DNA from 3 places in the Pseudomonas purpurea genome. Region 2 is predicted to be linked to each of the others. Evidence: predicted binding sites of a transcription regulator. Region 2 holds the regulator's gene; each other region holds the start of a gene.

Evidence for each region. Region 2 encodes FliA, which starts transcription of late flagellar genes. Its sites were predicted from a motif close to CTAAAGTTTNNNNNNNNNNNGCCGNTAA; they were not measured.
Region 1: AABM54_RS01980 (methyl-accepting chemotaxis protein) is a predicted target of FliA. The motif match lies at 2,572-2,599, and genes of this name have one in related genera.
Region 3: AABM54_RS19240 (methyl-accepting chemotaxis protein) is a predicted target of FliA. The motif match lies at 3,083-3,110, and genes of this name have one in related genera.

The regions. Positions count from the first base shown of each region.
Region 1 is NZ_CP150918.1:438,470-444,047, reverse strand. It holds gene AABM54_RS02005 (phosphoribosyl-ATP diphosphatase) at 1-154, shown strand, start outside; gene AABM54_RS02000 (twin-arginine translocase TatA/TatE family subunit) at 179-451, shown strand; gene tatB (Sec-independent protein translocase protein TatB) at 462-908, shown strand; gene tatC (twin-arginine translocase subunit TatC) at 905-1,699, shown strand; gene AABM54_RS01985 (16S rRNA (uracil(1498)-N(3))-methyltransferase) at 1,696-2,403, shown strand; gene AABM54_RS01980 (methyl-accepting chemotaxis protein) at 2,642-4,558, shown strand; gene AABM54_RS01975 (amino acid ABC transporter ATP-binding protein) at 4,867-5,578, opposite strand, start outside.
Region 2 is NZ_CP150918.1:1,838,098-1,843,675, forward strand. It holds gene flhA (flagellar biosynthesis protein FlhA) at 1-872, shown strand, start outside; gene flhF (flagellar biosynthesis protein FlhF) at 884-2,203, shown strand; gene fleN (flagellar synthesis regulator FleN) at 2,318-3,148, shown strand; gene fliA (RNA polymerase sigma factor FliA) at 3,145-3,885, shown strand; gene AABM54_RS08220 (chemotaxis response regulator CheY) at 4,052-4,423, shown strand; gene AABM54_RS08225 (protein phosphatase CheZ) at 4,445-5,233, shown strand; gene AABM54_RS08230 (chemotaxis protein CheA) at 5,261-5,578, shown strand, end outside.
Region 3 is NZ_CP150918.1:4,292,703-4,298,280, forward strand. It holds gene AABM54_RS19230 (glycerophosphodiester phosphodiesterase) at 1-563, shown strand, start outside; gene AABM54_RS19235 (PepSY domain-containing protein) at 863-1,183, shown strand; gene AABM54_RS19240 (methyl-accepting chemotaxis protein) at 1,341-2,966, opposite strand; gene AABM54_RS19245 (transporter) at 3,245-4,267, shown strand; gene AABM54_RS19250 (hypothetical protein) at 4,566-5,429, shown strand; gene AABM54_RS19255 (TylF/MycF/NovP-related O-methyltransferase) at 5,429-5,578, shown strand, end outside.

The DNA of each region.
Region 1 (5,578 bases), 1.4 Mb from region 2:
CAGCGATGTAATCTACGAAACCGCCGACCTGTGGTTCCATAGCATGGTAATGCTCGCCCAACTGGGGCAGCACCCGCAGGCCGTGCTGGATGAACTGGACCGTCGCTTCGGGCTGTCTGGACACGTCGAGAAAGCCTCGCGCCCGTCCGACTGAACCATTTTTAGAGAGGAACGCAACATGGGCATTTTTGACTGGAAACACTGGGTCGTCATCCTGGTCGTCGTGGTACTGGTGTTCGGCACCAAAAAGCTGAAAAACCTCGGCACCGACGTGGGCGAGTCGATCAAGGGCTTTCGCAAAGCCATGAACGACGACGAAAAGCCTGCCGAGCCTGTCGTGCCACCGGCCGCTACGCCGCCCGCACAACCTCAGGCCTCGACCCTGAATGAGCCGCACACGATCGACGTGCAGGCCCAGAAAGTCGAAGAGCCGATCCGCAAAGACTCGTGAGCACAGACTAATGTTCGGTATCAGCTTCTCTGAACTGCTGCTTGTCGGCCTCGTTGCCCTGCTGGTGCTGGGCCCCGAGCGTCTGCCGGGCGCTGCGCGCACCGCCGGCCTGTGGGTCGGGCGCCTGAAGCGCAGCTTCAACGCGATCAAACAGGAAGTTGAACGTGAAATCGGTGCCGACGAGATCCGTCGGCAACTGCACAACGAACACATTCTGTCGCTGGAGCAGGAAGCGCGAAAAATCCTCAACCCGACCCAGGCACAGCCGACACCGGTTGAACCCGTGGTCGAGCAGACGATTCATGCGCCGACACCGGTCGCTGAAGCTGCGCCTGTTGCAGCGACTGCCGAACCCGCCCCTGTTGTTGCCGCGACACCGGTTGAACCTGTTACGCCTGCGGCTGCGCCTGTTGTGCCAGCCCCTCATGACCCAACACTGCCGCCGCGAGCCCCATGAGCGATCTTCCTGAAAACGACCAGCACATGCCGCTGGTTTCGCACCTCACCGAGTTGCGCACCCGCCTGCTGCGCTGTGTAGCGGCGATTTTCATCATCTTCGCCGGGCTGTTTGCCTTCACCCAGCAGATCTACACCTTCGTTTCCACGCCGTTGCGCCAGTACCTGCCGGCCGGCGCGACGATGATCGCCACCGACGTGTCGTCGCCGTTCCTCACGCCGCTGAAGCTGACCATGATGGTGTCGCTGTTCCTGGCGATCCCGGTGATCCTGCACCAGATCTGGGGCTTTATCGCGCCAGGCCTGTACAAGCATGAAAAACGCATCGCCGTGCCGCTGCTGGTGTCTAGCATCGTGCTGTTCTACACCGGGATGGCTTTTGCCTACTTCCTGGTGTTCCCGCTGATCTTCAAGTTCTTCGCCTCCGCCACCCCGGCCGGCGTGGAAATGATGACCGACATCACCAGTTACCTCGACTTCGTGATGACGCTGTTCTTCGCCTTCGGCGTCGCGTTCGAGATCCCGGTGGCCGTGGTGCTGCTGGTGTGGATCGGCGTGGTCAACGTCAGCTACCTGAAGAAAATCCGTCCGTACGTGATCATCGGCTGCTTCGTGGTCGGCATGATCCTGACCCCGCCGGACATCTTCTCGCAGACCCTGCTGGCCGTGCCGATGTGGCTGTTGTTCGAAATCGGCATCCTGTTCAGCAGCCTGATCACCAAACGTGGCGAGCATCCGGACGATCAACCGGCTGACGATCACAACGACCAGCCGCCAGCGACTCAACCGTGAACCTGCTGCTCCTTGAAGAGGCCGATTTCATTGCGGCCGACCGGGTCATCCTGCGCGATCGGCGCCTGACCCATATGCAGGAAGTGCATCGCTCGGCGGTCGGCGACAGCCTGCGGGTCGGGCGGATCGGCGGTTTGATGGGCTCGGCGCAACTGTTGCGCCTTGAACCCCACGAAGCCGAGCTTCAGGTGACCCTCGACCAGCCGCCACCGGCCAAACTGCCGCTGACCCTGGTGCTGGCCCTGCCGCGCCCGAAAATGCTCCGCCGGGTGTTCCAGACCGTTGCCACCATGGGCGTGCCACGGGTGGTGCTGGTGAACAGCTATCGGGTTGAAAAAAGCTTCTGGCAAACACCGTTTCTTGAACCTGCTGCCATTCGCGAACAACTGATCCTTGGCCTTGAACAGGCGCGGGACACCGTCCTGCCCGAGATAGTCATCGAGAAGCGCTTCAAACCCTTCGTCGAAGACCGCCTCCCGGCCCTCGTCGACGGCACGCTCGGCCTGGTCGGCCATCCTGGCAACTACCCGCCCTGCCCCCGAGGCCTGGACGAACCGGTTACCCTGGCCATCGGCCCGGAAGGTGGCTGGATTCCCTACGAGATCGACCTGCTGGCCAAGGCCGGCCTGCAACCGGTGCAACTGGGTGATCGCATCCTGCGGGTCGAAACAGCCGTCACCGCGCTGCTTTCCCGACTGTTCTAACGTCAAACACCGTTCCTGTGGCGAGGGAGCTTGCTCCCGCTTGGGCGCGCAGCGGCCACCGCTCTTCTCCAGTGAAAACGCATCCACCGGTTTCACGACGGCTGCGCCGCCGAACGGGAGCAAGCTCCCTCGCCACAGATGAATACCCACCCAGACATTGCGGCGATCCTACAGATTTCCGGCTGCCTGCCGATACCCTGCCTATAAGTCCAACCCGCGATAACAGGGAGTTCACAGCATGTACCGTTGGTTAGCAGAAAAGCTGGGGAATGTGAGCGTCAACCGTAAACTCGGCGTCGGCTTCGGCCTGGTGCTCCTGCTGACCCTGTTGATCACCGTGAGCGGATGGATGGGCCTGGGCAAAGTGATCGAGCGCGGCGACAAGCTCGGCTACATTTCCACCCTCAACGAGCTGACCAAAGACCTGCGCAACGCGCGTCTGGACTATGAAATGCGCCGTGGCGAGCAAGGCCCGGCGGCGGTCAGCGGCCTGCTCGACAAGCTCGATGCAGGCCTGCAAAGCGCCCTCAAGATGATCGTGCAACCGGCTGATGTAGCGATGCTCAACCAGCAAATCGACGCCGTCGGCGAGTACAAGCACGCGTTCAACGACATGACCCAGGCCACCTCTAACCGCGAGGCCGCACGTGCCAGGCTGGGCGCCACCGCCGACAACGCCGTGGCCCGTGTGGCGGAAGTCGAGAAGTCGGTTCTGCAAGGCGACAGCGTTGCCCAGTTCAACAGCGTGATCGACCTGAGCAAACTGATCCAGCAAGCACGCTTCCAGGTACGCGGCTACACCTACAGCGGCAAGGTCGAAGCCCAGCAACCTGCGCTGGACGCCATCGACGACGCCCTGAAAAACCTCGAAAGCCTGCCGGGCAAACTCCCGGAACAGCACATCGCCAACCTCCAGCAGGCCACCGACTCGCTCATTGGCTACCGCGCAGCCGTCAGCCAGTTCCGTGACTCCCAGGTTGCCAGCGCCGACGCACTCAAGCGCATGTCCGCGCAGGGCGACCACCTGATGGAACTGAGCGACCAACTGACCGCCTCCCAAACCAAGGTGCGTGACGCCGAAGCCGCGCAAGCCAAAAGCACACTGATTCTGGTGACCGCCCTGGCACTGGTGTTTGGCCTGTTCGCCTCCTGGGCCATCACCCGGCAGATCATCATCCCGCTGAACCAGACCCTCAAAGTGGCCGAGCGCATTGCCGCTGGCGACCTGACCCAGAACCTCAACTCGAAACGTCGCGATGAACTCGGCCAGCTGCAACGCGCCATGCAAGGCATGACCGTGGGCCTGCGCGAGCTTATCGGCGGGATCAGCGACGGCGTCACGCAAATCGCCAGCGCAGCCGAAGAGCTGTCCGCCGTGACCGAGCAAACCAGCGCCGGGGTCAACAGCCAAAAGGTCGAGACCGACCAGGTGGCCACCGCCATGCACGAAATGGCCGCCACCGTGCAGGAAGTCGCGCGAAACGCCGAAGAGGCCTCGGAAGCGGCAGTCGCCGCCGACCAGCAGGCTCGCGAAGGTGACAAAGTGGTCGGTGAAGCCATTGCCCAGATCGAACGCCTGGCCACCGAAGTGGGCAACTCCACCGAAGCCATGGGCCACCTCAAGCGCGAAAGCGACAAGATCGGCAGCGTGCTCGACGTGATCAAGTCCGTGGCTCAACAGACCAACCTGCTGGCGCTCAACGCCGCCATCGAAGCGGCCCGGGCCGGTGAAGCCGGTCGCGGTTTCGCGGTGGTGGCCGACGAGGTCCGCAGCCTGGCCCAGCGCACCCAGAAGTCGACCGAAGAAATCGAAGAATTGATCGTCGGCCTGCAAAGCGGCACCCAGCAAGTCGCGACCATCATGGACAACAGCCGCAGCCTGACCGACAGCAGTGTCGAACTGACCCGTCGCGCCGGTGGCTCGCTGACCAACATCACCCGCACCGTGTCGGCGATTCAGTCGATGAACCAACAGATCGCTGCCGCAGCCGAACAGCAAAGCGCCGTGGCCGAAGAGATCAACCGCAGCGTGCTGAACGTACGTGACGTCTCCGAACAGACCTCGGCCGCCAGCGAAGAAACCGCGGCGTCCAGCGTCGAACTGGCGCGGCTGGGCACCCATTTGCAGATGCTGGTGGGCAAGTTCAAGGTTTAGGGCCTGTACGAAAAGTCGCCGAGTGGCGATCAGGCAAGGCAAAAACAGGCGAGGAAGCGGAGTTTACGGGTTGTAAATGAGCATTCCGAGCCTGTTTTTAACGCAGCATGATCGACACGCAGGCAGTTCTCGTACAGAGCCTAGGAAGCACCGCCTATCACTGTGGCGAGGGAGCTTGCTCCCGCTCGGCGGCGAAGCCGTCGTAAATCCGGCTTACTGGATTCGTCTGACAACACTCGATTACATGGTTTTGGGGCCGCTTCGCGGCCCAGCGGGAGCAAGCTCCCTCGCCACAGGGAATTTCAGGGCTACAAAACCTGACGCAAAAACGCCTGCGCCCGCGGGTCCTTCGGTGCGTCGAAAAACTCGGCCGGTGCGGCATCTTCCAGCAACTTGCCGTGATCGAAGAACAGCACCCGGTCCGCCACTTCCCGCGCAAAACCCATTTCGTGGGTGACGCAGACCATGGTCATGCCTTCCACCGCCAGGGTCTTCATGACGTCCAGCACTTCGCCGACCATTTCCGGGTCCAGCGCCGAAGTGGGCTCGTCAAACAGCATGACCTTCGGTTCCATGGCCAGCGCCCGGGCAATCGCCACGCGCTGTTGCTGACCGCCGGAAAGGCGTGACGGAAACTCGTTGGCCTTCTGCGCGATACCAACCTTTTTCAGCAACTCCATGGCCTTGGCCTCGCGCTCTTTCTTGCCGCGCTTGCGCACGACTTTCTGCGCCAGACAGAGGTTCTCCAGCACGGTCATGTGCGGAAACAGGTTGAAATGCTGGAACACCATGCCGACTTCCCGCCGATAGGCATTCACGTCGGTTTTCGGGTCGGCCAGTTGCAAACCGTCAATGCTCACCGAGCCGGAATCGAATGCCTCCAGGCCATTGAGGCAGCGCAGGAAGGTCGACTTGCCGGAACCCGAAGGGCCGATCACCACCAGCACTTCGCCCTTGGCGACCTGGGTGGTGACGTTATCCACCGCGCGAACCACCTGGCCACGGGTGTCGAAGACTTTT
Region 2 (5,578 bases):
TTGACCTGGCGCCAAGCGCTTATCGCCTGACTTTGATGGGGGTGATCCTGGCCGAGGCCGAGATTTACCCGGATCGCGAGCTGGCGATCAACCCGGGCCAGGTCTACGGCACGCTCAACGGCATTACCGCCAAAGATCCGGCCTTTGGTCTGGAGGCGGTGTGGATCGAGATCAGTCAGCGTGCCCAGGCCCAATCCCTCGGTTACACCGTGGTCGACGCCAGTACCGTGGTGGCTACCCACCTCAATCAGATTCTGTACAAGCACTCCAGTGAGCTGATCGGCCACGAAGAAGTTCAGCAACTCATGCAGTTGCTGGCCAAAAGCTCGCCGAAACTCGCCGAAGAGCTGGTGCCGGGTGTCGTCTCGCTGTCGCAACTGCTCAAGGTATTGCAGGCGCTGCTGGCTGAGCAGGTTCCGGTGCGGGACATTCGCAGCATCGCCGAAGCCATCGCGAACAACGCGTCCAAGAGTCAAGATACCGCCGCGCTGGTTGCCGCAGTGCGCGTCGGTGTGTCGCGCGCCATCGTCCAAAGCATTGTAGGCACTGAGTCTGAGCTGCCTGTGATCACGTTGGAGCCAAGGTTGGAACAAATATTGCTCAATAGTCTGCAGAAGGCAGGACAAGGCTCGGAAGAGGGCGTTCTGCTGGAGCCAAGCATGGCAGAAAAGCTGCAGCGTTCGTTGATCGAAGCCGCGCAGCGACAAGAGATGCAAGGTCATCCAGTGATTCTGCTGGTAGCCGGTCCGGTTCGCGCCATGCTCTCGCGATTCGGACGTCTGGCGGTTCCTGGTTTGCACGTGTTGGCGTACCAGGAAATTCCAGACAACAAGCAAGTGACCATCGTTGCGACAGTAGGGCCCAACGGCTGAGGTAGTGGTTTATGCAAGTTAAGCGTTTTTTCGCCGCCGATATGCGTCAGGCCATGAAACTGGTTCGTGATGAGCTGGGCGCTGATGCCGCCATTATTGGCAATCGCCGGATCGCCGGTGGTGTCGAGCTGACGGCTGCCCTGGATTACAAGCTGTCGGCTCTGGCGCCGCGCGTGCCGAACATTGAGCTCGAAGACGAGTTGCGCAAGACCCAGTCGCGCATTGTCACGGCCCAGGCTGAACTGAGCCTGCGTGGCGACAGCGACGCGAGCACCAATCGGCAGTTGTTCGCCGGTTTGCCGCTGACTGCGGCCGAGCCGTTGATCGAGCCGACCTACGCTGAACCCAAGCGTCCGGCACCTGCCCCTGCGGCGAGCGCTGGCGTTGATCCGCGCGCGTTCGACTCGATGCGTTTCGAACTCAACGGCCTGCGCGAGTTGCTGGAAGTCCAGCTCGGCTCCCTGGCCTGGAATCAGTTGCAAGGCAGCCGTCCGGCCCAGGCCAACCTCTGGCGTCGCCTGCAACGCATTGGCCTGTCTGGCCCGTTGTCCCGCGATCTGCTGGAACTGATCACCGAAATCGAAGAGCCTCGTCAGGCCTGGCGCATGCTGCTGGCGCACCTGGCGCGGATGATCAGCACGCCAGAAATCGAGCCGCTTGAAGAAGGTGGCGTGATTGCCATGGTCGGCCCTGCCGGCATGGGCAAGACCACCACTCTGGCCAAGCTGGCTGCCCGTTATGTGCTCAAGTACGGCGCGCAAAATATCGCACTGGTGAGCATGGACAGCTACCGTATCGGTGCGCAGGAGCAGCTCAAGACCCTGGGCCGGATCCTCAACGTTTCCGTGACCCACGTCGACCCGGGCCAGTCCCTGGCGCAAGCCCTTGATCCGCTGCTGCGCAAGCGTGTGGTGTTGATCGATACCGCTGGCCTGCAAGCCAGCGACCCGGCGCTGCGCATGCAGTTGGAAAGCCTGAACGGGCGTGGCATCAAATCGAAGAATTATCTGGTGTTGGCGACTACCAGCCAGAAACAGGTACTGACCGCCGCTTATCACAGTTACAAGCGCTGCGGGCTGGCCGGGTGCATCCTGACTAAACTGGATGAAACGGCAAGCCTGGGCGAAGTGTTGAGCTTGGCCATCAGTCACGAACTGCCCGTGGCCTATCTCACCGATGGGCCGCGTATTCCGGATGACCTGCACCTGCCGCGCCGCCACCAATTGGTCAGCCGCGCCGTCAGTGTGCAAATGCAGGAAGAACCCAGCGAAGAGGCCATGGCTGACATGTTCGCTGATCTCTACCACAGCCCGACCAAGCGGGTCGGCTGAGGTATTAATGAATAGATTTGTACCTACATCGACGGACTGCCATGCATTGTTCCAGTGTGAACGCGCAGCCAGTTATGTAGCCCGCGTCTAAGCAAGACAAGGTAAAGAAAGAACATGGGCAGCATGCATCCCGTACAGGTGATCGCGGTGACCGGCGGCAAAGGTGGCGTCGGGAAGACTAACGTGTCAGTTAACTTGTCCCTGGCTCTCGCCGAGCTTGGCAGGCGCGTCATGCTGCTGGATGCCGATCTGGGTCTGGCGAACGTCGACGTCCTGCTGGGGCTGACACCTAAACATACCTTGGCCGACGTCATCGAAGGCCGCTGTGAGCTGCGCGACGTATTGTTGCAGGGGCCTGGCGGTATTCGAATCGTTCCGGCGGCTTCCGGTACCCAGAGCATGGTTCACCTGAGCCCGGCCCAGCATGCCGGCCTGATTCAGGCGTTCAGCGATATCGGCGACAACCTCGACGTACTCGTCATCGACACCGCTGCCGGTATTGGTGACTCGGTAGTCAGTTTCGTTCGCGCCGCGCAAGAAGTACTGCTGGTGGTCTGCGACGAGCCGACCTCGATCACCGACGCCTATGCCCTGATCAAACTGCTTAACCGCGATTACGGCATGAACCGCTTCCGCGTGCTGGCCAACATGGCACAAAGCCCTCAAGAAGGTCGCAATCTGTTCGCCAAGTTGACCAAGGTCACGGATCGCTTCCTGGACGTCGCCTTACAATACGTCGGTGCCGTTCCCTACGACGAGAGCGTGCGCAAGGCAGTGCAGAAGCAACGTGCGGTCTATGAAGCCTTTCCGCGTTCCAAGTGCGCGCTGGCGTTCAAGGCCATTGCACAGAAGGTCGATACCTGGCCATTGCCTGCCAACCCGCGCGGGCACCTGGAGTTTTTCGTCGAGCGTCTCGTGCAACAAACGGCAGGACCTGTGCTATGACGGCCAGCGGTTACAACCTTTACAAGAAGTCGGCACGTGACGCCCAGTACGAATTGATCGAGCGCTACGCGCCACTGGTCAAGCGTATTGCCTATCACTTGTTGGCTCGCCTGCCGGCCAGTGTCCAGGTCGAGGATTTGATCCAGGCCGGGATGATCGGCTTGCTCGAAGTGTCAACCAAGTACGACGCAAGCAAAGGTGCAAGCTTCGAGACGTATGCGGGGATCCGCATCCGTGGGGCGATGCTCGATGAAGTACGCAAGGGGGACTGGGCGCCACGTTCGGTTCACCGCAATACCCGCATGGTCAGCGACGCAATTCGCTCGATTGAAGCTAAAACCGGCCGCGACGCTAAAGATCACGAGGTTGCGGCCGAACTCCAATTGAGTCTCGATGATTATTACGGGATTTTGAACGACACCTTGGGCAGCCGGCTGTTCAGCTTCGACGATCTGTTGCAGGACGGCGAGCATGAAGGGCTGCATGAGGATGGCGCGAGTGCTCATCTCGAGCCGTCGCGTGACCTGGAAGACGAACGTTTCCAGGCTGCGCTGGCGGACGCGATTGCCAATTTGCCGGAGCGTGAGCGACTGGTGTTGGCGCTGTACTACGACGAAGAGCTGAACCTCAAGGAAATCGGTGAGGTCCTGGGGGTCAGCGAATCGCGGGTCAGCCAGTTACACAGCCAGTGCGCGGCCCGTTTGCGGGGGCGTTTGGGGGAGTGGCGAGCGCGTTGACAGGCCGTATGGGGCGCTGCGAACGAGGCTGGTACGGCTTAGGCTGAACCGGTCTCGGCCCGTTGTACTCCAGACAGTTGTTGAGTGTTACGCCGGATTGATTGAAATGGCGCGTTCAGGTGCTGAGCGCGTTTAAGACTGCTTGGAGGTCGAATTGGACAAGAACATGAAAATCCTCATCGTTGATGACTTCTCAACGATGCGGCGGATCATAAAAAACCTGTTGCGTGACCTTGGGTTCACCAACACGGTCGAGGCAGACGACGGCACTACCGCCATCCCTGTACTCAACAGCGGCAGCATCGACTTTCTGGTAACGGACTGGAACATGCCTGGCATGACCGGTATCGATCTGCTGCGCCACGTGCGTGCCGATGAAAAGCTCAAGCACCTGCCCGTATTGATGGTGACCGCTGAAGCGAAGCGCGAGCAGATCATCGAAGCCGCTCAGGCCGGTGTTAACGGCTATGTGGTCAAACCCTTCACGGCCCAGGCGTTGAAAGACAAGATCGAAAAAATCTTCGAACGCATCGGTTGATGCATCCGCCACGGGGGAGCTATGGAGCACAACGAATCTTCACAGGGCGATTTTGAATCGACCCTGAAAAAACATGCCCGCGAACTGGTCGACAGCCTTGAAAAAGGCAAGTTCGGCGATGCGGTGCAACTGATCCATGAGCTCAATCAGACCCGTGATCGCGGCCTGTACCAGGAAGTTGGCAAGCTCACTCGCGAGCTGCACAGCGCGATCGTCAATTTTCAGATTGACCCGCACATGCCTCAAGCCGAGGAAGTGTCGCAGATCACGGATGCCACCGAACGCCTGTCCTATGTGGTCAAGCTGACCGAGGCTGCGGCCAACCGCACCATGGATCTGGTCGAGAACAGCACCCCGCTGGTCAATGGCCTGAGCACTGATGCCCAGGCCTTGAGTGCGGACTGGGGCCGGTTCATGCGGCGTGAAGTCGGTGCCGAGGAATTTCGTGAGCTGGCAAGACGCGTTGACGGTTTCCTGACGCGCAGCGTCGAGAACACTCACGTCGTGTCGAACAACCTCAATGACATTCTGCTGGCTCAGGACTACCAGGACCTCACCGGGCAAGTCATCAAGCGTGTGACCCAACTGGTCACCGAAGTCGAAAGCAATCTGCTCAAACTCGTACTGATGGCCAGTCAAGTCGACCGCTTTGCAGGCATCGAGCATGACCGCGAAGCGATGTTGGCCGAAAAAGATCCACAAAAACATCTCACGCAGGGTGAAGGTCCGCAGATTCATGCCGATAAACGTGAAGACGTTGTGTCCGGTCAGGACGATGTGGACGATTTGCTTTCCAGCCTTGGATTTTAGGTTTAGACCTGTAGGAGCACCCCATTAATGAGCTTCGGCGCCGATGAAGAGATCCTTCAGGATTTCCTGGTTGAGGCCGGCGAGATTCTAGAGCAACTGTCCGAGCAACTGGTCGAGCTTGAAAGCCGACCGGATGATGCGGACTTGCTCAATGCAATTTTTCGCGGTTTTCACACTGTAAAAGGGGGCGCCGGCTTCCTCCAGCTCAACGAGCTGGTGGAGTGCTGTCACATCGCCGAAAACGTGTTCGACATCCTGCGCAAGGGTGAGCGTCGCGTCGACTCGGAATTGATGGACGTGGTTCTCGAAGCGCTCGACGCGGTGAACAGCATGTTCAGCGAAGTC
Region 3 (5,578 bases), 2.5 Mb from region 2:
GCTGGCTGAGCCCGGCCGGTTCCAAACTGGCCAAGAGTGAACTGGCCGTCGGCCAGGGCAAAGGCAAGGTAATCCTGCAGACTTTCGAGAAGAGCAGCCTGGAGCTGTTGCAAAAAGAAATGCCGCAAGTGCCGAAAATCCTGCTGCTGTGGGTCGGTGAAGGTGGCATGGAACCGAAGTCGAAGGTGAGCTTCGCCGAATCCGGTGACAAGGACAAAGCCGCCTACTACGCCAGGCAGGAACCCAAGGACAAGGCTGAGTTCGAGCAGTGGGTCGACTACGCCAAGGCACAGGGCGCCATCGGCACCGGTCCTTCGGCAGCGCTGACCAACGGCGGCGATCAAAGCTATTTCGACCTGGTAAAACCCTGGATGAACCAGTACACCCACGACAAGGGCATGCTGGTGCACGTCTATACCATCGACGATGCCGTGGATTACAAGAAAGTGATGGACGCAGGCGTCGACGGTATCTTCACCAACCGTGCCTCGGAGCTGCTCAAGTATTACCAGCGCCCGGCCACCGCCAGCGTTGCGCAGTTGCTTGAGAAAAACGGTTATTGAGGTGTCGCCCGCTGTTTGATCGCTCCCATGCGGGAGCGTCACGGGCGTGCGGGCTGGGTGTGTCGCTTTCCGTAGGAGAACGGTGGACGCCCAGTCCTTGCCCGCGAAGAACAATAACGCGGTGTATCCGTTACACCGAGGTGTTCCCATCGCGGGCAAGCCCGGCGATCCGTCGCCCAGCAATCGTTTACTGACCGGCATCACCTACCTGTCCGCCGGGTTCGGGCAATGTTAAGGATGAATTAAGTTGCGCAGGCTAACCTGAGGCCACTTAAACAGCTCACACAAGGACTGACCCCATGAAGACATTGACCACCCTGTTCACCGCCGCTGCCCTGACCCTGACCGCCGGTTTCGCCATGGCCGATGTGCGTCCGGACCTGATCCCGGGCCTGCTCAAGGACGGCATCATCATGGACATGCAGAAGCTCAATGAGGCCGCCCTGGCCCAGCACCCTGGCGCTACAGCGGCAAACATCACCGACACCGAACTCGAGCACAACGCCACGACTGGCGCTTATGCCTACGAAGTCGAAATCCGTGACGCCAAGAATGTTAAGTGGGACGTGAAACTGGACGCCAAGACCGGCCAGGTACTGAGCAACAAGCAAGACAAGTAACGCGCCCGACAAAAAGCCGCGTGACCTTCGGGTCTCGCGGCTTTTTTGCAACTCGGCGGTAGACACCTGCGATGAACCCGAGGCTGGTTCCGGGCTTGAGCGTCATCGTGTAGCGACGCGCAAACGGGTCGCTACACGATGGCGCAGGCGGGTTGAATCAGGCGCTCAGGCGCGCCGTCACTTCGTTCAACTGCCCCGACAAGCCTTGCAGGTTATGGCTGGCGGCCTCGGTGCGTTGCACGTTGTTCAGATTGGTACTGGCGATGCTGGTGATCTCGGTCAGGTTGCGCGAAATGTCTTCGGCGACCGAGGTCTGTTCTTCGGCGGCTGTAGCGATCTGACGGTTCATGTCGCGAATCGCTTCCACCGACGCGGTGATGCGCTCCAGCATGGCGCCGGCCTCTGTCACCTGCTCGACGCTTTCTTCACTGCGCGACTGACCGCTTTCGATGGCCTGCGCCGCGTCCACGGCGCCGGTCTGTACGCTCTGGATGATCTGGTTGATTTCGATGATCGACGCCGCCGTGCGCTGGGCCAGGCTGCGTACTTCATCGGCCACCACGGCAAACCCGCGTCCGGCTTCACCGGCCCGGGCGGCTTCGATGGCGGCATTCAGCGCCAGCAGGTTGGTCTGCTCGGCGATCCCGCGGATCACTTCCAGCACCTTGCCGATACGCCCGCTGTCGGCTTCCAGACGACGGATGACCGTGGCGGTGTTGGCGATTTCGCCGCGCATCTGGGTGATGGTGTAAATCGTCCCCTGCATGACCTTTTCGCCCTGCTGGGCCGAATGGTCGGCGTCGTCGGCCGCTTTCGCCGCGTCGGCCGCATGCCGCGCCACTTCCTGGGCGGTGGCAGACATCTCGTTCATTGCCGTGGCCACCTGGTCGGTGCGGTTGAACTGCTCGTTGGTGCCGCTGGCCATCAGCCCGGCAATCGAGTTCAACTCACCGCTGGCGCTGTTCAGGTCGGTGGCGCTGCGCTGCAGACGGCTGAAGGTTTCGGCCAGGAAATCACGCAGAGTGTTGGCGGCAACGGCCAACCGGCCCAGTTCGTCTTGACGGTCGCTGCTCACGCGCTCGGCGAAACGGCCCTGGCTCAGTTGCGCGACGTACTCGATCAGCTTGCGAATCGGCTCGACCAGTTGACGGTTGACCAGCCACAGGCTGAGCAGGCCAATCAGCAGGCCCGAGACAAGCATCACGACGACGCCCAGCAGCACGGTGCGGTCGGCACTGGCACGGATCAACGCCGATTGCTCGACACCTTGTTTGCGCAGGTCGAGGACCAATTCACTCATCTGTTCGCTGGCAGCACGGTCCACGCCTTTGACGGCATTGTCCCCGACTGCTGCGTCGGCACCGGCGGCCACGTAAGCGTCACGGCCCTTCTGGTACGCGCCACCCAACACACGGTGGGCTTCACGCAGGCTTTCCAGGCGATTCTTGAGTGAAGCGTCGATGCCCCGCTCGCGGGTCAGCTCACCGAGGATCTTCTGGACATCCGCCTGGCGCTCTTCGAATTGCTTCCAGTATTTGTCCCGCTCGGCCGGCTGCTTGCCGCGCAGCAGGACGTTTTTCCATTCCTGAACCTGGGCCTTGAATTGCAGGTTGGCCTCATCGATCAGTTGCGAGGTATGCAGCGGGCCTTCGATCAGGTTGCTATAGCTCTGCACCCCGTTGGAGAGGAAGTGAAAGCAGGCCAATGCGATCAACAGCATCGCAAACAGGCTGCCGCTGAGCAGTGCCAGGATTTGAGCTCTCAGGGATTTGTGCAAAAACATCGAGTGATACTCATGACAGGGATGAGGCACGCACCGCACGGGCATGCAAAGTGTCCGGACATCCCTGTCAGCAACGCTCTGGCCCACGGCCAAGAGCGCGCAAGTTAACGTCTATGCCATCGGCGCTGCGGGGGCTTTCTTGAGGCCATCCGACCACCGGTCGAAGGCAATTTACCGGCGCCGTCAAACTGTCACAAAACGGTCAAACAGCCTTGCAATGATGCGGCTCAAGTGAGCCTGTGAACGTTCTGACAGGCACTTCCTGCCAGCGAGACTCAATGAACCACAGCATTGACCACCGTCACCGCGATTCTGACCTGTTCGGCCTGCTTTACGGCTTCAGTTTTCGCCCTGGCGAGCGCGGCCGCGAGATCGATTCGGCCAAGGCGTTGCAGTATTTGCAGGCCCCGGACGACCCCGAGCAGTTCCTCTGGCTGCATTTGAACCTGGCCCACGCTGCGTGCGAGCGCTGGATGAAAAGCCACCTGGCGCTGCCGGACGAATTCTTCGAGGCGCTGCACGAAGGCTCACGTTCAACCCGCATTGAACACGTCGATTCCGCGTTGCTCGCGGTGGTCAACGATGTGGTGTTCAACCTCAACAGCATGGTGTCCTCGGACGTCTCGACCCTGTGGGTCTGCGCCCGCAGTCGGTTGATTGTCAGCGCGCGCCTGCAACCGCTGCACTCGGTGGACAAGCTGCGTTCCTCGGTCAAGGCCGGCGAGTGCTTTCGCTCGCCACTGGAATTGTTGGTGCATTTGCTGCGCGACCAGGGCGAAGTGCTGACGCAGATTGTGCGCAAGACCAGCCAGAGCGTCGATCAGATCGAGGATGAGTTGCTGTCCTCGCGCCTGTCCACCAACCGCGCCGAACTGGGCGCCAACCGTCGGGTGCTGGTGCGGTTGCAGCGGTTGCTGGCGCTGGAGCCCGGTTCGCTGCTACGACTGCTGAACCGGCCGCCGCCCTGGTTGCAGAAGGACGACGTCAAGGAGCTGCGCAAGTCCACCGAGGAGTTTGCGCTGATCATCAACGACCTCACGGCCCTCAGTGAGCGGATCAAACTGTTGCAGGAAGAAATTGCCGCCAACCTCAACGAACAGAGCAACCGCACGCTGTTCACCCTGACTGTGGTCACCGTGCTGGCGCTGCCGATCAACATCATTGCCGGTTTCTTCGGCATGAACGTCGGCGGGATTCCGCTTTCCGGCGACCCACAAGGCTTCTGGATCCTGGTCGCGCTGGTGGCGACCTTCACCGTGCTGGCGGGACGCTGGGCGTTTCGCAAGCGCCAGGATTATTGAGTAGTCCTGCTGCAAAACCATCCGTTTGACGGACAAGAACCAGGTCGACCACTTCGGCGCCGACACCACTGGCAAGCTGCACCTGTTCACGCAACTGCTTTAAACTGCGCCCCATTGGAAAATCCCGGGAAGGAGCACCGCCCCGGGATTTTTTTGCGCCGTCGAAAAGCCAACGCCGGCCTTTCGTCGAAAACCCGCTGTCCCTGACCGTTATTGACTCAACACAAAAGCAATCGGACTTCAGTTTGTTAGCCTCATGCCGACTTAGATAAGACTCGATGCACTCAGGAGGGGAACCGTGAATCTGTACATCAATCAGCTTCAGAAGAAAGCTGACTTTAAAGAAGCCATCTACGCCGGTGACATTTTCCTGAATACCCAGCTCACCGCGGCCAAAGAGCTTTGTGCCTTTGCCCAGGAGAGCATTACCGCCGCGTTTGACGGCGAAACCAACCACCAGGCGCTGCATACGCTGATGCCGGTGGAAGAATTCGTGGTACTGGTGACTCGCCTCAAGGGCCAGTTCACCAACAGCCTGCGTGCCAAAGAGCTCATTCGCAGCTTCACCGACGAGATTGGCGCAGCCCCCGAAGAATTCATCTTCGACGTACCGCGTATCCGCGTCGTGCCTAACTACGACTACCTGCACGCGGGCGTCAGCTATGCCTACAAACCTCATCGCGATACCTGGTACGGCGGCGTCGATTGCCAGATCAACACCTGGATGCCGGTTTATACGATTCAGCCTGACCAGACCATGATGATCAACCCGGCCTACTTCGATGCCCCGGTGAAAAACACCTCGGCGCAATGGAGCCTGTCGGACTGGATTGACGTGCAACGTCAACGCGCCAAGGACAACGTCAAGGAAGAGGTGCGCCAGCACCCGGTGCCCACTGAAGCGATCAACACCGCGTCGGAAATCCGCATCGCTGGCAACACCGCTGAAATGCTGATTTTCTCGGGCTCGCACCTGCACGGCACCGTGCCCAACTACACGCAACAGACCCGCTTCAGCGTGGACTTCCGCCTGATGCACCTGGACGACCTCAAGCACAAGCGCGGCGCAATCAACGTCGACAGCGCGTGCCCGGATGTCGGCGCCGGTTTCAAAGACTATTTCCACGCCCACGACTTCTCGAATTTCCAAGGAACCAAATAATGACCAAGCGTCGCATTACGCCTGCCGAGGCCCAATACAACGAAACCCGCGCCGGCGTTCTCAAGCGGGTCGACGCCGAGTACGTGGCCGATGCCCCTTTCGTGTTCGCCAACCGCATCGGCGTGACTGCCGCGTTGTCGCGCATGGAA